DNA from 4 places in the Kitasatospora sp. NPDC004240 genome. Region 3 is predicted to be linked to each of the others. Evidence: riboswitches for the same ligand, from Rfam matches in the RefSeq annotation. Region 3 holds a riboswitch; each other region holds the start of a gene.

The links. A riboswitch is a leader RNA that binds a small molecule or an ion and turns the genes downstream of it on or off. The one in region 3 is predicted to bind cyclic di-AMP.
Region 1: it holds a riboswitch for cyclic di-AMP, as region 3 does, so the genes downstream of both, ACWEQL_RS15105 (M23 family metallopeptidase) here and ACWEQL_RS02460 (NlpC/P60 family protein) in region 3, are expected to answer to the same signal.
Region 2: it holds a riboswitch for cyclic di-AMP, as region 3 does, so the genes downstream of both, ACWEQL_RS18910 (M23 family metallopeptidase) here and ACWEQL_RS02460 (NlpC/P60 family protein) in region 3, are expected to answer to the same signal.
Region 4: it holds a riboswitch for cyclic di-AMP, as region 3 does, so the genes downstream of both, ACWEQL_RS27305 (transglycosylase family protein) here and ACWEQL_RS02460 (NlpC/P60 family protein) in region 3, are expected to answer to the same signal.

What each region holds. Positions count from the first base shown of each region.
Region 1 covers NZ_JBSGFD010000046.1:27,260-32,423, reverse strand. The annotation lists gene purB (adenylosuccinate lyase) at 1-1,092, shown strand, start outside; gene ACWEQL_RS15110 (MFS transporter) at 1,100-2,638, opposite strand; cyclic di-AMP (ydaO/yuaA leader) riboswitch at 2,949-3,108, shown strand; gene ACWEQL_RS15105 (M23 family metallopeptidase) at 3,112-4,176, shown strand; gene ACWEQL_RS15100 (DUF2470 domain-containing protein) at 4,469-5,164, opposite strand, start outside.
Region 2 covers NZ_JBSGFD010000063.1:9,109-14,272, forward strand. The annotation lists gene ACWEQL_RS18895 (sensor domain-containing protein) at 1-285, opposite strand, end outside; gene ACWEQL_RS18900 (GNAT family N-acetyltransferase) at 499-1,062, opposite strand; gene ACWEQL_RS18905 (hypothetical protein) at 1,106-2,032, shown strand; gene ACWEQL_RS18910 (M23 family metallopeptidase) at 2,121-2,975, opposite strand; cyclic di-AMP (ydaO/yuaA leader) riboswitch at 2,988-3,149, opposite strand; gene ACWEQL_RS18915 (YiaA/YiaB family inner membrane protein) at 3,393-3,683, shown strand; gene ACWEQL_RS18920 (alpha/beta fold hydrolase) at 3,861-4,685, shown strand; gene ACWEQL_RS18925 (TetR/AcrR family transcriptional regulator) at 4,793-5,164, shown strand, end outside.
Region 3 covers NZ_JBSGFD010000005.1:30,283-35,446, reverse strand. The annotation lists gene ACWEQL_RS02465 (NlpC/P60 family protein) at 1-565, opposite strand, end outside; gene ACWEQL_RS02460 (NlpC/P60 family protein) at 790-1,917, opposite strand; cyclic di-AMP (ydaO/yuaA leader) riboswitch at 1,928-2,084, opposite strand; gene ACWEQL_RS02455 (NlpC/P60 family protein) at 2,415-3,473, opposite strand; gene ACWEQL_RS02450 (NYN domain-containing protein) at 3,725-5,164, opposite strand, start outside.
Region 4 covers NZ_JBSGFD010000117.1:2,938-8,101, forward strand. The annotation lists gene ACWEQL_RS27295 (DUF397 domain-containing protein) at 1-200, opposite strand, end outside; gene ACWEQL_RS27300 (hypothetical protein) at 707-1,594, shown strand; cyclic di-AMP (ydaO/yuaA leader) riboswitch at 2,646-2,817, shown strand; gene ACWEQL_RS27305 (transglycosylase family protein) at 2,804-4,084, shown strand; gene ACWEQL_RS27310 (hypothetical protein) at 4,248-4,451, shown strand; gene ACWEQL_RS27315 (LacI family DNA-binding transcriptional regulator) at 4,536-5,164, opposite strand, start outside.

The sequences.
Region 1 (5,164 bases), on a different contig from region 3:
CTGCAGATCCGGCAGTCCCTGGAGCACGTGCGGGACCGCACGGTCGCCGTCCTGGTGCGCCTGGGCCGGCTCTCCGCCCAGCACTCCGAGCTGGTCATGGCCGGCCGCTCGCACAACGTCGCCGCCCAGGCGACCACCCTCGGCAAGCGCTTCGCGACCGTCGCCGACGAGCTGCTGGTCGCCTTCCGCCGTCTGGAGGAGCTGATCGCCCGCTACCCGCTGCGCGGGATCAAGGGCCCGGTCGGCACCGCCCAGGACATGCTGGACCTGCTCGGCGGCGACACCGACAAGCTCGCCGAGCTGGAGCGCCGGGTCGCCGGCCACCTCGGCTTCGAGAACGTGCTCACCAGCGTCGGCCAGGTCTACCCGCGCTCGCTGGACTTCGAGGTGCTGACCGCGCTGGTCCAGCTGGCCGCCGCGCCGTCCAGCCTGGCCAAGACCATCCGCCTGATGGCCGGCCACGAGCTGGTCACCGAGGGCTTCAAGGAGGGCCAGGTCGGCTCCTCCGCGATGCCGCACAAGATGAACACCCGCTCCTGCGAGCGCGTGAACGGCCTGGCCGTCATCCTGCGCGGGTACGCCTCGATGACCGCCGAGCTGGGCGGCGACCAGTGGAACGAGGGCGACGTCTCCTGCTCGGTGGTGCGCCGGGTCGCGCTGCCGGACGCCTTCTTCGCCTTCGACGGCCTGCTGGAGACCTTCCTGACCGTCCTCGACGAGTTCGGCGCCTTCCCCGCCGTGATCGAGACCGAGCTGGACCGCTACCTGCCGTTCCTGGCCACCACCAAGGTGCTGATGGGCGCGGTGCGCGCGGGCGTCGGCCGGGAGACCGGGCACGAGGTCATCAAGGAGCACGCCGTCGCCTCCGCGCTGGCCATGCGCGCCGGCGCCCGTGAGAACGAGCTGCTGGACCGTCTGGCGAACGACGGGCGGATCCCGCTGGACCGGGCCGCCCTGGACGCGCTGCTCGCGGACAAGCTGTCCTTCACCGGTGCGGCCGGCGCCCAGGTCGCCGAGGTGGTCCGCCGGATCGAGGCCGTCGCGGCCGCCTACCCGGAGGCCGCCAAGTACGCTCCGGGCGACATCCTCTGACGATCCGTCAGCCCTCCGAGGGCCCCGCCGCCGGACCGGTGGCGGGGCCCTCGCGCTTGCGCCCCGGGTGCCCCGGGTCCAGCGGCGGGGCGCCGGCGCCGCAGGACCACTGGCAGTCCGGCTCCGCCACCGGGCGGTCCTCGGGCGCGAGCACGTTGCCGCGTACGGTCGTCAGGGCGAGCAGCCCGCCGGTGACCAGCAGCCCGGCGCAGATCAGCATCGCCGTCCGGAAGGCCGCGTCCACCTCGGCGGGCACCCGGTAGTCCTCGCCGCTCAGCCCGGCCAGCGCCGGGAGCGCGGCCACCGCGAGCAGTCCGGCGGCGCGGGCGGCGGCGTTGTTGACCCCGCTGGCGATGCCCGCCCGGCGCACCTCCACCGCGGCCAGCACCGTCGCGGTGAGCGGCGCCACCAGCAGCACCATCCCGCAGCCCAGCACGGTGACGGCCGGCAGCACGTCCGTCCAGTAGGAGGCGCCGGGCCCGATCCGCAGCATCAGCAGCGTCCCGGCCGCGCAGAGCAGCGGGCCCACGGTGAGCGGCAGCCGGGGGCCGATCCGCTTGCCGAGCTCGCCGGCCCGGGCGGAGAGCGTCAGCATCAGCAGGGTGGTCGGCAGCAGCGCCAGCCCGGCGGTGAGCGGGGCGAAGCCGGAGACGATCTGCAGCTGCACCATCAGCAGGAAGAAGATCCCGCTGAACGCCGCGTACACGCAGAGGGTGACCAGGTTCACGGAGGTGAACAGCCGGGAGGCGAACAGCTCCGGCGGCAGCATCGGCTCCGCCCGGCGGCGCTCGACCAGGACGAAGGCCGTGCCGAGCAGCAGTCCGGCCGCGCCGCTCAGCCACACCCGCGGGCCCAGGCCCTCGCCGGCGGCGGTCAGCGCGTAGGTGAGGGAGCCGAGGGCGAGGGCGGCGAGCACCGCGCCGGCCACGTCGAAGCGGCCGGTGGCGCGTTCGTCGCGGCTCTCCGGGACGTGTCGGGCGGCCACCACGATCACCACGACGGCGAGCGGGACGTTCAGCAGGAAGATCCACCGCCAGCCGGGGCCGTCCACCAGCCAGCCGCCGAGGAACGGGCCGACCGCCGCCGACACCCCGCCCAGGCCCGACCAGAGGCCGACCGCGCGGGAGCGGTCCTCCGGATGGAACACGGCCTGGAGCATCGCCAGCGAACCCGGGGTCAGCAGCGCCCCGCCGATGCCCTGCAGGGCGCGGGCGGCGACCAGCACCTCGATGGTGGGCGCGGCGGCGCAGGCCGCCGAGGCGGCGGCGAACCAGGCGACGCCGAGCAGGAAGATCCGGCGCCGGCCGTAGCGGTCGCCGAGCGCGCCGCCCAGCAGGATCAGCCCCGCCAGCGTCAGCAGATAGGCGTTGAGGGTCCATTGGAGGGCGGCCAGCGGGGCCCCGAGATCGGCGCCGATCCGGGGCAGCGCGACGTTCACCACCGTGCCGTCGAGCATCGCCATGCTGGAGCCGAGCACCGTCGCCAGCAGTACCCAGCGGCCCCGCGCGGTGCCCAGGCGCAGGGTGCCGGCCTCGTCAGTAGCCACGGCCCGATGGTGCGCCCCGGGGGCCCACGTGACAAGGGTCACCGGTGGTGTGTCGGGGGATGGCGGTCCGTAGGTGATCGTGTGCGCACTGCCGCCGAAATCGGCGCAGCGGCAGTGATCCAGCGCGCGGGGTAATCGAATCGTGCACGTACTGTGCAGCGGATCATCCGGAGTGTCACGGCATTCCGACCGATTTCCCCGGATTCGGGAGATCGACATTGCTTCGCCCGGACGGATGGGTTTTAGTTCAGCGACCGCCCGGCGATGGCCCGGGTGGCCACCGGGTGGAACGCCTAGTCCTGCCGCTGCCCGGTGGTACGAACTGAACTCTGTACGGCAGGAGCGGGGGAACCACAGGTAAGTCGCCGGACCTGAATTCACGGTCCGGCTTGGGGTGAAGCCGCGCTTGCGGCCGGGCAACTCCAGCCCGAACCCGACAGCTCACCTCGCAGGCGTCGGAGAGGAAATCTGCCATGGCCGCTCACGCCCGTCGTTCCGCCCTGCCCCGCGCCGTCCGCATCGGCATCGCCACCGCCGTCACCGGCGCCGCGTTCGCCCTTCCCCTCGTGACCGCGGTCACCGCCCAGGCCCACACCGCGCCGGCCGCCCAGGCCCAGCCCGTACAGGCCGCCACCTGGACCGGTGCCACCAGCCACGACGCCGTCGTGGTGGCCGAGAAGCCGGCGGAGAAGCCGGCCGAGAAGCCGGCCGCCGAGGAGAGCTACAAGGTCGCCGGCGGGGACTCCCTGTCGAAGATCGCCGCCGCCAAGCACGTCGAGGGCGGCTGGCAGGCGCTGTACGAGCACAACCGCTCGGTCGTCGGCTCCAACCCGAACCTGATCTTCCCGGGCCAGCAGCTCGCCCTGGGCGCCAAGGCCGCCGCGCCGGCCGAGGCCCCCAAGCCGCAGACCTCCGCGGACTCGGCCAAGCCGGCCGCTCCGGCCCCGAAGCCCGCGGCTCCCGCCGCGAAGCCCGCCGCTCCCGCCGCGAAGCCCGCCGCCCCGGCCACCAAGCCGGCCGCTCCGGCCGCGAAGCCCGCCGCCCCGTCCGTCGCGCCGAAGCCGGTCCAGGCCGCCAAGCCCGCCGCCCCGGCCGCCACCCAGGTGGCCACCCCGGTCGCGGCCGCCGCCTCCGGCTTCACCGCCCCGCTGGCCAACCCGCGCATCGGCACCGCCTACGGCGTCGCCGGCTCCATGTGGTCCTCCGGCCACCACACCGGTGTCGACTTCTCCGCCGCCACCGGCACCCCGCTGAAGGCGGTCGGCGCCGGCACCGTGGTCAAGGCCGGCAACGGCGGCGCCTACGGCAACGAGGTCGAGATCAAGCTCGCCGACGGCAAGTACGCCCACTACGCGCACCTGTCCGTGATCGGCGTCAAGATCGGTCAGACCGTCACCGTCGGCCAGCAGATCGGCCTGTCGGGCGCGACCGGCAACGTGACCGGCCCGCACCTGCACTTCGAGATCCGCACCGGCTCGGAGTACGGCTCGGACATCGACCCGATCGCCTACCTGCGCGCGCACGGCGTGGCGCTCTGACCCTTCCCGGACCACCGCTGGGTGCGGGGCGAACGACCATCCGGGATGGTCATGTCGGGTGACCGCCCGACCGGGTGATCGCCGCCCCAGTGGATCCACGGGCGTAGGGCGTGGGGGACACGCCCTGGGGAACGCCCCCTTCGACCGGGTCGGAATCGCGAGGATCTCCTCCTCGTGGTTCCGGCCCGGTCGCCCGTTTTTCCGGCCCCCGGGTGCCGCCGTTCCGCCCCGTGCCGAAGCGCCGGGGCCGGTTCATCAGGCGGGGCCGTTCGCCGGTGGGGGCCGCGGCCGTTCACCAGTGGTGGGCGGGCAGCGCGCGCTGGGCGGCGGTCAGCAGATCGTGCACCCGGTGGCCGAACTCCTCGGTGTTCCGGGCGGGTTCGGGGAACACCAGGCGGACGTCGCGGTGCCCGTGCGGGTGGTCCAGGCGCAGCACCAGGCCGTACCGGTCGAGGGCGAGCGGGCGCACCTCGGGCCGCTCGGCGAGCAGGTTCGGGTCGATCAGCCGGGTGAGCGTGGCGAGGGCGTCCGGGTGGTCGTCGGCGAGGTGGGTGAGCAGCGGGGCCTCGTACCGGGCCAGCGGGTCCGGCGCGGCCAGGGCCAGATCGGCGCCGGTCATCGCGGTGGTGCCGTACGGGGTGGAGAGCACGGCGTGCGCGACGTCCAGGAAGAGGTGGACGCCGAGGCCGTCGTCGGTGAGGTGGGCCGGGCGCAGCCGGCCGGCGAGGGTGAGCCGGCCGCGCACCCGGTCGCGGACGGCGACGGGGGCGACGTCGGTGAGGTCCAGGACGACGGCGAGGCCTTCGCTCTCGCGGGCGGCGGCGATGGTGAGCGGCGCGTCGATCGGCGCGCCCAGGCGCAGTCGGGAGCCGTGCGCCGAGACGGGGGTGTCCAGTGCGTGGTGCTCGCCGCAGGCCCGGATCACCAGGGAGGTGGTGGCGGTGAGCAGGCTGTGGACCCGCTCGGCGGCCGTGGGTTCGGGCACCTC
Region 2 (5,164 bases), on a different contig from region 3:
CCCGCCGGTGAGCAGCAGGGCCAGGACCGGGAGCCCGAGGACGGTGATGAAGGTGCCGGCGCCGAGGGAGAACAGCACGATCGAGAAGGAGAAGCCGGCGATCGCCACCGGCAGGCCGGTCAGCGTGTAACCGATCTCGCGGTAGGTGTAGGAGGAGAAGGGGGCGCGCCAGAAGTACGGGGGCCGCTCGGTGCGGTGGGCCCGGGCGGGGCGGTCCGTCCGGTCGTGGTTCTCGGGGGAGTCGTCGACGTCGTACTCACGGTGGGGTGCGTACTGGCTGCTCATGGCCGGTCGGTCCTCGGTCTGTCGTGGCGGCGGTTCCTGGGGGTGATCCCAGACTCGCAGAGCGGCAGCGGGCCGGACATCCGGTCTCCCGGCGAACCGGGGGTGGGGATAACCCCCGGCCGCCCTACCCGGCCCCGGACCCGCGCCGGACCACGGTGACCACGCGGATCGCGGGGATCACGCGGATCGCGGGGATCACGCGGATCGCGGGGATCACGACGACCACTCGTCCTCCAGCAGCGAGTACTGGTAGGAGTCGTGCCAGCGGCCGCCCAGGTACAGGTCGTGCCGGATCCGCCCCTCCAGCCGGAACCCGGCCCGTGTCAGCACCCGGGCCGAGGCCGCGTTGTCGGTGTCCACCCGGGCCTCCAGCCGGTGCACACCCAGGGTGGCGAAGGCGAAGTCGCACAGCAGGGCGGTGATCTCGCCCGCGTAGCCCTGCCCCCAGGTGTCCCGGCGCAGCGCGTAGCCGAGGGTGGCGCCGCGGTGCTCGCCGAGGCCGAGGGCGGCGTTGCCGATCGGCACCGCGTCGGCCGGGTCCTCGGCGTCCGCGAGCCGGGTGACGGCGAGCCGGTAGACCGTGCGGATCTCGCGCTGGGCCTCCTCCAGGTACTGCTCGACCTGGTCGTCGCAGTCCTCGCGGTCGCGCGGCTCGAACGGCAGGTACCGGCAGGTCTCCGGGTCGCCGAAGACCGCGTGCAGCGCGTCGACGTCCTCCGGGGTGTGGTGGAACTCGCGGACGGCCAGTCGCGGGCCGGTGAGCAGAACGGGCACCATGCCTGCCGACCCTACCTCCGGCCAGCGATTACCGTACGTGAACATGGAAGAAGAAGACCTGCGGCTCGCCCCGCGCACCAGGGCCGCCGACCTGCTCGCCTGGGCGCAGGCCCAGGGCCGCGCGCCGGTGGCCGAGGAGCCGGTGCGGACGGTGCTGGCCCTGCTGGAACTGGGCGACGGCAGGATGCACGACGGATGGCCCGAGCTGACCTCGAACACCCTGGAGCAGCTGCTGTACGAGCGGCTCCACCTGTACGTCCAGCCCGCGCCGGAGCAGGACCCGCTGGAGTACGGCCGGGCGGTGGACCTGCTGATCGACCACCAGCGCGCGGCCAAGCGGCTGAACGCCAAGCGCCAGGAGCGGCTGCACGCCGAGGCCGAGTGGCAGGGCGAACTGGCGGCCGGCCTGCTGCGCCGGGCCGACCTGGTGACCTGGCCCCGGCTGTACGCGCTGCTGCTGCGCGCCGCCGGGGTGGACGTCGCGGACGACGCGGCGGTCCGGGCCTGGCTGGAGGGGTTCCGCACGCTGGATCCGGCGGGGCGGGCGGCCGCGTACGAGGAGCTGGAGCGGGCCGGTCTGCTGGACCCGGTGGACGGTGACGGCGGCTGGGGTCCGACCCGGCTGATGTCGGTGGGCATGGCCACGGACGGCGCCCGGATGCTGCTGGAGCAGGGGCTGATGCGGCGCAGCTACCGCAACCTGGCGGAGCTGACCGCGCTGGGCCGCCCGATGCCGCAGGAGCTGGCCGGGGACTTCGAGGGCTTCGAGGCGGCGGCGGTCTCGGTGGCACTGGACCTGTACGGCGACTGGACGGTGCCCAGTCTGCCGCGGCTGCTGGTGGAGGAGTACCCGGACCTGGCGCCGGAACCGGGCCAGGAGGAGATCGAGGCGTACCTGGCGCAGCTGCCCCAGGACGACATGGACGAGCCGCCCCAGGACGACACGGCCCAGGACGAGCTGCCGGAGTGATCCGGGCGGCGTGACACGGAGGGCAGGAACGCGGACGGTCCCGGGAGCGCGTGCTCCCGGGACCGTCCGGTGTGGCGTGGGGCGGGCGTCAGGGGGTGAGGCCGCGCTGCTCGAACCAGGTCTCCGGGTCGACCGGGGCGCCGCCGCCGGGGCGGACCTCGACGTGCAGGTGCGGGCCGGTGACGTTGCCGGTGGCGCCGACCTTGCCGATCTGCTGGCCGGGGACGACCTTGCCGGAGCCCTTGATGATCGAGGAGAGGTGGCAGTACCAGATCTCGGTGCCGTCGGGCAGGGTCTCGACGATCCGGTAGCCGTACGAGCCGGACCAGCCGGCCGAGGTGATGGTGCCGGCGCCGACCGCGTACACCGGGGTGCCGGTGGAGGCGGCGAAGTCCAGGCCGGTGTGCAGGTGGGCCCAGTAGCGGGCGCTCTGCCCGTAGTGGGCGGAGAGGTTGTAGTCCTTCACCGGCAGGTTGATGGCGGCCATCCGGGCGGCCTCGGCCGCGTCGGCGGCCTTCTTGGCCTCCTGCTGCTGGGCGACCTTCTTGGCCTGGGCGTCCTGGGCGGCCTGGAGGCGGGCGCTCTCCTCGGCGGCGGTGCGCTGGCTGTCGGCCTGGAGCTGGATGCGCGCGGCGAGGGCGAGGCCGGGGTCGGCGGCGAGCGCGACGGGGGTCTCGTCCGGGGTGGAGACGGCGGGCGCGGAGGCCGGCGTGGCGGAGGCGAAGCCGGTCGCGCCGAGGGTGGCGGCGACGGCGGTGACGCCCAGCAGCGGGGCGGTGCCCCGGGTCTGGCGGGGCATCCGGTGCCGGTTGGTCTCGGCGGGCTGCGGGGCCGTCTCGTCGGCGACGCCGGCGTACACGCTGTCGTGCGCGGGCGGCCAGTCGAGCAGCTGGGTGCCGGCGGCGGAGCCCGTCGGCTGGACCGGGGAGTGCGTCGACGCCACGGAGGCGCGCTCCTTTCCTTCCTTCGCGCCTACCGGGTTAGCTGACGGGTTCGGAGCAGGAAGGTCTCCTACGGCCGGGCCCGGGGGCCTGGCCGATTCACCCCAAGGAACGTGGTTCCCCGGCTCCCTGACCTGCCCGGGGGCGGGTCGTGCGGGATTAGGCGACGTGCACGGTGCCGTCGGGTACGGCGTTTCGACCGCGCTGCGTTATCAAACGTTAATCCTAGGAGCCCCTGATTCCAAGCCATTCGTTCGGGACAGTCGGTCACTGCCCTGACGCCGTGGCACGCGATGGGCGCTCCGTCACGTCTGACGACAGCACGCACCCTACCGGACGTAAAAGTGCGTCAACGAACGACCCTTGAACTGAGTACGCCTACTCATGCGTACGGCCCGACCGGCCGGGATTCTGGCGCCATGAGCTCACAGATGCAGTCCCGCACCACGGCGGCGTACCACGTCCAGGCCGTGCTGTCCTTCGCCATCTCCGGCACCGCGCTCGCGGTGGGCATCGCCTACCTCCCGGTGGAGGGGTGGACCCGGGCCTTCCTCGGCGTCGGCCTCCTCTACACGATCACCTCGGCCTTCACCCTGGCCAAGGTGATCCGGGACCGGCAGGAGGCCGGCGAGATCGTCAGCCGGGTCGACCAGGCGCGACTGGAGAAGCTGCTCGCCGAGCACGACCCGTTCAAGGTGGAGGGGGTCTGACCACCGGAGGGTCCACCACCGACGCCACGGACGCCACGGGCGCCTCCGCACCCTCGACACCCTCGACACCTTCGACGCCTCCCGGCGGTCTCCCCGCGCCGAGCGCTTGACGGCTAAGGCTATTAGCCTTAGCTTTATGGCTATCGGCAGTCGCACAACGGACCGAGGAGGCCCACGATGTCCCGCACCGCCACCCCCGCCACCCGCCACCTGGACCTCCCCGGCGGCCGGCTGGCCTTCGACGACACCGAGCACGGCGAGGGCCTGCCCGTCGTCCTGCTGCCCGGCATGCTCGACAGCCGCGCCGCGTACCGGCACCTGCACCCGCTGCTGGTCGCGGCCGGCCGCCGGGTGATCACCATGGACCTGCGCGGCTTCGGCGAGTCCTCGATCGTCTGGGACGACTACTCGCCGGCCGCCATCGCCGGCGACGTCCTCGCCCTGCTGGACCACCTCGGCATCGAACGGGCCGTCCTGGCCGGCAGCTCCTACACCGGTGCGAGCGTGGTCAGGGCCGCGGGCGACGCGCCGGAGCGGGTCGCCGGGATCGTCCTGCTGGACGCCTTCATCGAGAACCTCCCGCCGAACCTCGCGCAGCGCACCCTGGTCCGCGCCCTGGGCGCCCTGGTGGAGCGCGCCCCCGCCTTCTGGGGCTTCTACCTGCGCAAGATGGCCTTCCCCGGCCCCCGCCCGGCCGACCTCGACGCGTACGTGGCCGGCCTGGTCGCCGCCCTGCGCACCCCGGGCCGCAGGACCGCCACCCGGGGCTACACGCACGGCAACTCGGCGCCCGAGGGCTGGACCGCCGCGGTCCGCTGCCCGGCGCTGGTGATCATGGGCTCCAAGGACCCCGACTTCCCGAAGCCGGAGCTGGTCGCCGACCGGCAGGCCGCCGCGCTGAACGCCCGCAAGGTGATGATCGAGGGGGCCGGCCACTACCCGATGGCGGACTCCCCGCAGGCCACCGCCGACGCCCTGCTGCCCTTCCTCGCCTCCCTCTGAGCCCGGCCCCTCAGCCGAACCCAGAACCGAAACCGACACCGACGCCGAAACCGACGCCGGCACCGTCGCCGAGACCGACGCCGTACGCGAGCCCCCGGAGAACCCCCATGCCCCGCGCCGGACTGACCCCCGACCAGGTCGTCACCCACGCCCTCGCCCTCATCGACGAGCAGGGCCCGGAGGCCCTGACCCTGGCCGCCGTCGCCGCCCGCGCCGGCGTCGCCACCCCGTCCCTCTACAAGCACGTCAGCGGCGGCCTCGCCGAGCTGCGCCGGCTGATCGCCGTCCGGGTCACCGGGGAACTGGCCGACCGGCTCGCCGAGGCGGCCCTCGGCCGCGGCGGGGACGAGGCCGTGGACGCCGTGCTGCGCGCCTACCACGGGTACGCCGTCGAGCACCCGCACCGCTACGCCGCACTGCCGCAGGCCCCGCAGGCGGACGACGAGCTGACCCGGGCGGCCGGGCGGCTGGTCGGGGTG
Region 3 (5,164 bases):
GCTGCTTGGTCTCGGCGAGGGCCCGGCGGGAGTCCTCCAGGTCGGCGAGCTTGCCGGTGGTCTCCGCCCGGCGCTGGTCCAGCCGGCGCTGGCGCACCACCAGCTCGTGCAGCGTCTCGCTCTGCCGCTCGGCGGCCTGGCCCTGGCTGCGGGCCCGGGCGAGGTAGCCCTCGGGGTCGGCGGAGAGCATCAGCCGGGCGGTACGGGCCAGCCCGCCCGAGCGGTACTCGGCGCCGGCCACCTCGGCGAGGTCGCCGCGCAGCCGGTCCAGCTCCTCCTGCCCGAGGGCGATCTGGCTCTGCAGCGCGCCGGTCTCGGCCTGGAGCCGCTGCTGGTGCTCCTGGGCCGCGTTGAAGCGCTCGGAGGCCTGCTCGGCCTCGTCGTACAGCTGCTCCACCTGGGCCTTGACGTCCTTGCGGTTCGGCGGCGCGTCCGGCGCGCCCGGCGTGGCCTGGGCGCTGCCGCCGGTCACCACTCCGAGCGCGGTCGTGGCGGCCGCGGTGAGCACCGCCGCCCGGGCGAGCAACGGCGCGGCTGGCAGATGGGGTCGGCGGTGCACGGCCATGCGGTTGCGGCTCCGATCCTGCGCCCGGGCCCCGCCGCCGCCCGAACGGGCGGCCGTGGAAGCGGGAGTCCGGTGGCAGACGTTAGCGAGTCGGGACGAGCGAGTCCAAACCCCTCCAAGCTCGAATATTTGACTCCTAATCGGACATCGGTCCGGCGTTCCGGAAAAGCCGCAGGCCCGGCCTCCCCCAGGGAGACCGGGCCCGACGGAAGGCCGACGCGGGATCAGACGCGCACGATGACCGAGATCGGCATGTTCGAGGCCGCCTCGTACCGGACCGGAGCACCGGGCTTCGGCGCGTGGATGACCTGGCCGCCGCCCACGTAGATACCCACGTGGTGGTTGTCGCTGTAGAAGATGATCAGGTCGCCGGGCTGCGCGTTGGCGAGGTTGGAACCGAGCCGGGTGCCGGCGTTGGCCTGCTGCTGCGAGGTCCGCGGCAGCGACACGCCGGCCTGGCGGTACGCCCAGCCGGTGAGGCCCGAGCAGTCGAAGGAGTCCGGGCCGGTGGCGCCGTAGACGTACGGCTTGCCCAGCTTGCTCTCCGCGGCCGCGATCGCCGCGGCGGCGCGTGAGCCGTTGGGGGCGGGCGTGGTGGTGGGCGTGGCGGGCTTGGTCACCGGCGAACTGACGTCGGTGCGGTCGCCGCCGCGGGAGGCGCGGTCCGCGGCGTTGGCGGCGGCCTTGGCGGCGTCGGCCTTCTGCTTGGCCTCGGCGGCGGCCTTCTCCTCGGCCAGCTGGAGCTCCAGGCGCTCCTTCTCGGTGAGGGAGTTGAGCAGCTCCTGGGCCTTGGCCAGCTTGGACTGGACCTCGTCCTTGTCGGCCTTGAGCTGCTTGGTGGTCGCGTCCAGCTCGTTGAGCTTGCTCTGCGCCTCGTTGCGGTCCTGGTCCAGCTTGCGCTGCTGGCCCTGGAGCTCCTTGAGGGCGCCGGACTGCGAGCTGCCCGCCTGGTTGAGGGTGTCGGCCTGGCTGAGGAAGTTGTCCGGGCTGGTCGAGAGCATCAGCTGGACGGTCGGCGAGATGCCGCCGTTGCGGTACTGCTCGCCGGCGATCTCGGCGAGGCCGCTCTGGAGCTCGGTGACCTGCTCCTGCTGGCGGGCCACCTTGTCCTGGATCTCGCCGACCTGCTTCTGCAGCTCCTGCTGCTTGGCCTGGGACGCGTTGTACTTCTCGCTGGCGACCTCGGCCTGCTGGTGGAGCTGGTCGACCTGCTCCTTGACCTGGTCCTTGGTCGGCGTCGGGTCGGCGTGCGCGCCCGACTGCGAGGACAGGGCCACGGCGGCAGCGGCGGCGGCGGTGAGGATCGAGACGCGGGCCTTGCCGGCGGGCTTGGGACGACGATGGGACGCCACGAAGGCGGACTCCTTCTTCCTACGTCCGCCTACCGGGTGAGCTGACGGGTTCGGGCCGGAAGCATGCCCTACGACGCCTCACCGACCGTTCCACCGGCCGACCTGGCGCCGATTCACCCCGGAGGAACGTGTGGTTCCCCGGCTCCGCTGCGCAGCCCCCCTGAGGGGTCCCCTGTCGGGTGGCGTGCCACCCCAGCTGCCTCGCGAACTCGGCGGTAACCACCGCCGCCACCCGGGATGGGTGATCGACAGTGCGGTGGTTCGAGGCACGACCCTAGTAATGAATCCGTGATCCGTTCAAATCCTTGTCAGAAAAAAGACGGAATGTCAGCCGAGTGCTCGCACGAATATGACCATGCGTGATCACCCCCCTACCCCGGGCTGATCATTTGTCATCCGAATGCCACGCATGAGCACGCCACCCCCGCTCGGAGGGTGGCGTGGATCACACAGGGGTTCCCATGCGTCCCGGGCGTGTCAGGGACGCTGAGGAGGCGTCAGATGCGGCGGATCGTGTTGATCGACATGCCGTCGGCCTTGCCGTCGGCCTTCATGATCTTCACGACGTCACCGGTGCGCGGGGCGTGCACCGCCATGCCGTTGCCGATGTACATCGCGACGTGGCTGCGGTCGCTGCGGTAGATGATGAGGTCGCCCGGCTGGGCCTCGGCCAGCGACGGGACGGCGGTGCCGTAGCTGCCCTGCGCCTGCGAGGTGCGCGGAAGCCCGACGCCCGCCTGCCCGTACGCCCAGACCATCAGGCCCGAGCAGTCGAAGGTGCTCGGCCCGGTGGCGCCCCACTTGTACGGCGAGCCCTGCTTGCTCAGCGCCTTGGAGACCGCCACGCCGGCGTAGCCGCCGGCCTGCGGCAGGTTGGCCGCGCCCATGTCGGCACGGACGGCGTCGCGCGAGGCGCGGTCCTCGGCGGCCTTGGCCTGCTGCAGCGCGGCGCGGTCGGCGGCGCTCAGCGAGTTCAGGAGGTCCTGGGCCTCCCGGAGCTTCTTGTTGACCTCCGCCTTGGACTGGTTCAGGTCCTTGGTGGTGGCGTCCAGCGAGGCGAGGACGGCCGCGGCCTCGGTCTTCTGCTGGTCCAGGCGGCGCTGCTGGTCGAGCAGGCCCTTGAGCGCCTCGGCCTGGCTGGTGCTGGCCTGCTGCACGCTGGAGGCCTTGTCCAGGTAGCCGGACGGGTCGGAGGCGAGCATCAGCTGCACCGACGGGTCGATGCCACCGGAGCGGTACTGCTCCCCGGCGACCTCGGCCAGCCCGGCCTGCAGCTGCGTCATCTGCTCCTGGCCGCGGGCCACCTGGTCCTGCAGCTGGTCCGCCTGCTTGCGCAGCTGGTCGGCCCGCTCCTTGGCGCCGTTGTACTTCTCGGTCGCCTGCTCGGCCTCTTCGTTCAGCTGGTCGATCTGCGCCTTGACGTCCTCCTTGGACGGCTTCGGCGGCGCGGCGTGCGCGCTGACCTGGGCGGAGAGGGCGACCGCGGTCGCTGCGGCAGCGGTGAGCACGGTGACCCGCGCGCGACTCGGCTGCTTGGGACGGCGGTGGGAGGCCAAGGACGGGCTCCTTCTTCCTGTGGGACTCACCCGTACGGGTGAGAATCCAGAAAATAGGTTTGACGCCAGACCCTAGTGAAGATCACGGGTTTCCGCCACTCCCTCGGCACCCGCGCACCCCACCCCGGCACGGGCTTCACGCGATCCTCACACATCGGCAACGCGACGGCTGACCCGACGTCACCCCACGCACTTCGACCGGGATCGACAGACCCGGGCGCGGCAAGGACCGTTCCGGTCCGAACCGATCCTCAGGGACGCGCCAGCCGGTTCAGCAGCAGCACCGACGCCACCGGGCGCGCACCCGCCTTGCGCACGCCCTCCGCGACCTCCCGGTCGGTGGAGACCACCACCACCGGCCGGCCCTGCGGCTCCGCCCGCACCAGCCGGCGGATCAGCTCGTCCGCCGTCTCCCCGGTCCGGCTGAACCGCACCCGCACCCCGCGCGGCGGCGCCATGATCACCGGCACGTCCAGGTCCTGGCCGTCGAACACGCAGGTGACCTCCGCCTGCGTACGCTGCGCCAGCATCGCCAGACCGCCCAGCAGCCGCAGCCGCTGCTGCTCCAGCGGCAGGGTCGGGTAGCCGGTCTTGGTCACGTTGTAGCCGTCCACCACCAGGTGGACCTGCGGGATCGCCAGCAACTGGTCCAGCAGCGCCGGATCGTCCTCCGCGAGCGCCCGCCGGGCCACGTCGTGCGGCGAGGCCGAACCCGGCACGACCGCCTCCACCAGGTCCGCCGGACGGATCTGGGAGACCGGCAGCGCCAGCTCGCGTTGCAGCCCCTGCGCCGACTGGAGCACGGTGTCCAGCAGCAGCCGCAGCCGCATGTCCTCCACGCTGCGCCCCTCGCGGGCCGAACGCCGCCCCTGCTCGGCGGCGCCCTCCAGCTCGGAGATCCGGTGCTTCAGCCGCCGGGCCTCGCTCTCGGCGGCGCCGCGCTCGGCCGCCGACTGCGTCCGCAGCGCCTCCAGCTCGGCGGCCAGCTTGCGGGTCTCGGCCTGCGCCCTGCGGGTGTCGCTCTCCAGCGAACGCAGCTTGCGGCGCAGCGAGTCGGCCTCCTTGCGAACACCCTCGGACTCCACCCGCTGGCGGTCCAGGTCCGCCCGTGCGGCCGAGCGCACCTCGGCCAGCTCCGCCTGCAGCTTCTCCACCTGACGGGCCGCCTCCGCGGCGGCGCCCTCGGCGCCCGCCCGCTCGGCCTCCTCGCCCGCCTCGGCGACCAGCCGGCTCCAGCCGGCCGAGCGCACCAGGTAGGCGGCCGCGGCCACGTCCATCGGATCGGCGGCGCCCGGCACGCTGCCGCTCTCCAGCGCCCGTACGAGGTCCGGCTGGCCCAGCCTCAGCCGCTCCGCTATCCGGACGCGGAAGGCCGGCTCGGACTCCAGTGCGGCGGCCAGCGCGGTGGCCGCGTACTTGGCCCGCCGGGCCGGGGTGAACTTGGCGTACTGGCGCAGCGACTGGGGCAGCTCGGCCGGCGGCAGCCCGCCCAGCGCGTCGGCGGCCAGGCCCACCACCCGGCGGCGCACCCCCTCGGGCAGCGGGCGCTCCAGCTGCTCCGCCGGCTCCGGGTCAAACGGCGCTGCCGCGGGCTCCTCGCCGGCCGCGTCCGCGTCCCCGCCGGACGCCCCGACCGCGTCGGCCCCACCGGCCCCACCGGACCCGTCACCGGGCGGGACGGCCTCGACCGC
Region 4 (5,164 bases), on a different contig from region 3:
ATCTCGGCCCGCGTGTAGATGAGCGCCGGCCCGTCCGGGAAGCGCGAGTTGCGCATCGCCACCTCGCCCCCCGGGAGGGCGGCGAACTCGACGCAGTTGCCCTGGGAGTTGCTGTACAGGCTCTTCTGCCAGACCACATCCTTGAGGTCCGCAGCCGCCATCCCGTTGTGCGCGTCATAGGTGTCGTACGTGTCGTGCATAGAAGTCTCCCGAAGAGCTCCGGAGTGATCGTCCAGCTCGGCGCCCCGGCCCTCAGCCGCGACGACGGGGGCCGGCCCCGTACCGGCCCGGCACAACGCCTCACTTGACGCGATGATAGCTGGCAGTGCACGTGCATCAGCACGGGACGTTGCAGGTGCACGAGGCCTTCACGGGTGACCCCCCGACCCCCGCCTGACGGTACGTAAACGGACATAGTCGACTGAATCGGGGGCCCTCCGATAACCCCCCGTAGGCGACCCCCCGCTGAATGTTGATCTTCGAACGCCGGGAGTCGCGCGCCCGTGACCCTCCGTCAGCCGGTTTCAAACCTGTGAGACATCTCACTCCCGGAGGCTGCAACGGACCCCCCGCCCGGGAGCGTCATATCCGGCACCGGTGACCGAGTGGAGATTCGGCGAGAAATGTCCGGATTACGGACGCTCCGACCCTCCCCGTGCGGTAGCCGACTGCAACCCCGGCGGGCCGATGTCCTACGATCTCCGCCATGAGCACCGCAGCCATCCCGGGCGCGCCACTGCCCGTCCGCACTCCAGGCTCCCGTGCGCGGGGGCGCCACCGCCGTCCCGAGCGCCCCGAGATCCCGGCCGGTTCCCCGGCCCTGCTGCTCGCCGTGCCCGCGACCGCCGGGCCCGAGTCCCGTCCCGTCGTCGACGAGCTGCTGTCGATCGTCCGCAGCGAGCAGAACGGCGTCGAGACGGCGGCCGGCTACCTCGCCGACGCCGAGGGCGCCGAGAACTCCGGCGAGCGCACCGTCGCCGAGCTGCTGGCGCACGCCGCCGGCGTGGGCGCGCCCGCGCCGATCGTGGTACCGCTGGTCGCCGGCCCGCACGGCTTCCTCGACGACCTGCACGCGCTGGCGGCCGAGTACGGCTCGCCCGTCACCGACGCGCTCGGCCCGCACCCGCTGCTCGCCGAGGCCGTCCACGTCCGTCTCTCCGAGGCCAACCTGGCCCGCGCCGACCGCGCCCGGCTGTTCGCCATCGCCACCGCCGCCGACGGCGTGGTCCTCACCACCGTCGGTGGCGAGGAGGCCGCCGCCGCGGCCGGCATCACCGGCGTGCTGCTCGCCGCGCGCCTCGCCGTGCCGGTGGTCGCCGCCGCGCTCGACGTGCCCGGCTCGGTGGCCGCCGCCGTCCAGCACCTCAAGGACACCGGCTCCGAGCGCCCCGCGCTGGCCCCGCTGGTGATCGGCCCGGAGGCCGACGCCGAGCTGCTGGCCGCCGCCGCCGAGGAGACCGGCTGCCCGAGCGCCGCCCCGCTGGGCGCCTACCCGACGGTCGGCCAGCTGATCGCCTCCACCTACCTGGCCGCGCTGCCGGCCCCCGTCGAGGTGCCGGCCGAGGCCGACGCCGAGGAGCCCGCCGCCGAGTAGGTCCGTACGGACGCCCGAGGGGCCCGGTACCGCGTGTCGGTACCGGGCCCCTCCCTTTTCCGCCACCTGCCGGGCGCCGCAGGCCGCGGGGGTGGGCGTACCGCTGCGGCGCGCCCGCCGGGGTGACGGTGGTTCCACTGACGGACCGCGCGGTCACCAGGTCGTGGCGGGCTCTGGAACCCCCTGGCCGGGCAGGGCCGGCCGGGGTGACGGCCGGTTCGCCCCCGGAACGGCAACCCGTGGGCATGCGTGCCGGGTTGAGGTGCCGTCGGCGTCGAGCAGCACCTCCTCGGTGACCCGTACGACGCTCCGCGGGCCGCGCGCCACCGCCCCGGCGGCGGCACCGGAGCCACGGCGGCTCGCCCGGCGACGGCCGGCGCGGGGCCGCAGGGGCCGCCTGGGGGCCGTCGGGGCCGCTCGGGGCGCCGAGGGCGGCCACGGGCCCGGACGGGGGCCCATGGCCCGCTCAGCGGGCGACGCAGCGGCCCCCTCGCCGACCGCGGCGGCCACCGCGCCCGCCCCGCGGCCGGCGGCGCATCCTCCTGCGGAGCGCCGGAGTTGGAGACCATTCGTCCCGTATGCCCGATCTTTGGCGCTTTGCCCGAACGCGTACCCGCGCCACCTGGGAGCCGACCGCGGCGGCCGGCACCCCGCCGACCGGCGGAGCATCGCCCACCGAGGCGGCGAAGTTGGAGGCCACCCGTCCACTCTGTCCGGTCTGCCGCATTTTGACCGGCTATGCGCGCCAGGGCATTTCGGGACCGGCGACGACCACCCCAGCCCCTCGGCCGCGCCCGTCGTCGCGCAACCCGCCACCCGGTCGGCCACGCCGCACCTCGCCCCTGATGCACGGGCAGAACCGCTCGACCGTACGGAGGTTGCCGGAAAACGGTCATTTCTGATCATGATGGACAGCGGAATCGGGCCGCGCCCGCACCTCGTGACGAGCGTCACACATGTTTGCGGTTTGAGAACGGGTCTGCTTAACGTGCTCCCCGTTCGTGGCCACACGGACCCAGTGCATCCGCAACGCCGAGTCCTGCCGTCGGATGCGCTGGCAGCGCAGAACGCACCACGGCAGGAGCGGGGGACCCACAGGTAAGTCGCCCCGGACCGGTCCTCGCGGCCGGTTCAGGGCTAGGGGTGAAGCCGCCAACCACAGCGCGGCCGGGCAACTCCAGCCCGAATCCGACAGCTCACCTCGCAGGCGTGGGAGAGGACCACGTCTTCATGCTTCCCACCAACGGCACCGCCCTGCCCCGCCGTGCCCGCCGCCTGATCGCCGCCATCGGCGTCGCCGGCGTCGGCCTCTCGATCCCCACCCTCACCGCCGGCTCCGCCTCCGCCGCCTCGGTCGCCACCTGGGACAAGGTCGCGCAGTGCGAGAGTGGCGGCAACTGGGCCATCAACACCGGCAACGGCTTCTACGGCGGCCTGCAGTTCACCTCCAGCACCTGGGCCGCCTTCGGCGGCACCGCCTTCGCCCCGCGCGCCGACCTGGCCACCAAGGACCAGCAGATCGCGACCGCCGAGAAGGTGCTCGCCGTCCAGGGCCCCGGCGCCTGGCCCGTCTGCTCCGTCAAGGCCGGCCTGACCAAGGGCGGCGCCCCCGCCGCCGTCGACACCGCCGCCCCGGCCGCCGCCAAGCCCGCCACCCCGGCCCCCGCCGCCAAGCCGGCCGCCCCGGCCCCCGCCGCCCCGAAGCCCGCCGAGGCCCCCAAGCCCGCCGCGCAGGCCCCGGCGCAGACCCCGGCCCAGGACGCCGCCAAGGGCGCCCAGGACTGGCAGAAGTGGCGCCAGCAGGACGGCCGCGGCCAGTACACCGTCATCGCCGGCGACTGGCTCTCCGCGATCGCCGACCGCAACCACGTCCAGGGCGGCTGGGAGCGCCTGTACGAGCTCAACCGCGACGTCCTGACCGACGGCCCGAACGTCATCTACCCGGGCCAGCAGCTGGCCCTGGGCGAGCGCGGCGGCCGTTCCCAGGACGGCGCCTCGGAGCAGAAGTTCGACTGGTTCGACCGCTCCGGCGGCAAGACCCAGCAGGGCGCGGCGACCACCCCGGCCACCAAGCCGGCCGCGGCCAAGCCCGCCGCCCAGACCCCGGCCCCGGCGGCCCAGGCCGTCACCGGCTCCAAGGCCGCCGCGGTCTCCTTCGCCCAGTCCAAGGTCGGCCAGGCGTACGTCTACGGCGGCACCGGCAACGGCGGTTGGGACTGCTCCGGCCTGACCCAGGCCGCCCTGCGCGCCGCCGGCATCTCGGTGCCGCGCGTCGCCGCCGACCAGGCCGCCGCGAGCACCCACGTCTCGCTGGACTCCCTGCAGCCGGGCGACCTGCTGTTCTGGTCCAACAACGGCAAGGACTCCGGCGTCTACCACGTCGCGATCTACATCGGCGACGGCAAGTACGTCGAGGCCGCCAACCCGCGTTCGGGCGTCCGCGTGGCGACCGTCGCGAGCTGGGCCCCGGACTTCGCCGGCCGCGTCTGATCCCGCACCCGAAGCCCCCGGGAGGAGCCCTGCCGCTCCCCCGGGGGCTTCGGCCTGCCCGAGTACGCGCCGGCGCGCTCAGGACCTGCCCCGGACCTGCCCGCGTGGCCGGAACCCTCCCCGGCGGGGCATGCTGCTGCCCCGCACCCGAGGAGGAGTCACCATGGCACCACAGGTCACCGTCACGCTCGACGCCAACCTCGCGATCGACGCGATGATGCTCTCCGGCACCAGGAACCCGCAGGACGCCGTCGAGCTGATCCTCCGCGACTACCTGGCCCGCGGCCGCCGCACCGAGACCCGGACCGGCGACGCCTCGGACGGGCACCGGGTCGCCCAGGACCGGCCGACCGCCCAGGAGGGCTAGGAACACGCGGAGGAACGCGCGGAGGAACGCGAGAAGGGTCCCCGGGAGCTTCCCGGGGACCCTTCTCGCGTACGCGCGCGGCGGCTACCTGGCGCGGCCGCCGGTGGAGCCGCGCATCACCAGCTCCGGCTGGAACATGAACTCCCCGCGCTGGGCGGCGTTCCCGCCGACCTCCTCCAGCAGGGCGTCCACGGCCGCGATGGCCATCGCCTCGACCGGCTGGCGCACGGTGGTCAGCGGCGGCTCGGTGAAGGCGATCAGCGGCGAGTCGTCGAAGCCGATCACCGAGACGTCCTGCGGCACCGACAGGCCACGCCGGCGCACCGCGCGGATCGCGCCGAGCGCCATCATGTCGCTGCCGCAGACGATCGCGGTGCAGCCCTTGTCGAGCAGCGCCCCGGCCGCCGCGTCCCCGCCCTCCACGCTGAACAGCGTGAGGTGGACGAGGTTCTCGGTCTCCTCCTGGCTTCGGCCGAGCAGCTCCTTCATCGCGGCGGTGAAGCCCTCGATCTTGCGCTGCACCGGCACGTAACGCCGCGGCCCGACCGCCAGGCCGATCCGCTCGTGGCCGAGCTCGACCAGGTGCTGGACGCCCATCCACATCGCCGCCCGGTCGTCCGGCGAGATGAACGGGGCGTCGATCTGCTCGCTGAAGCCGTTGATCAGCACGAACGGCACCTGCCGGCCGGCGAGCCGGGCGTACCGGCCGTGGT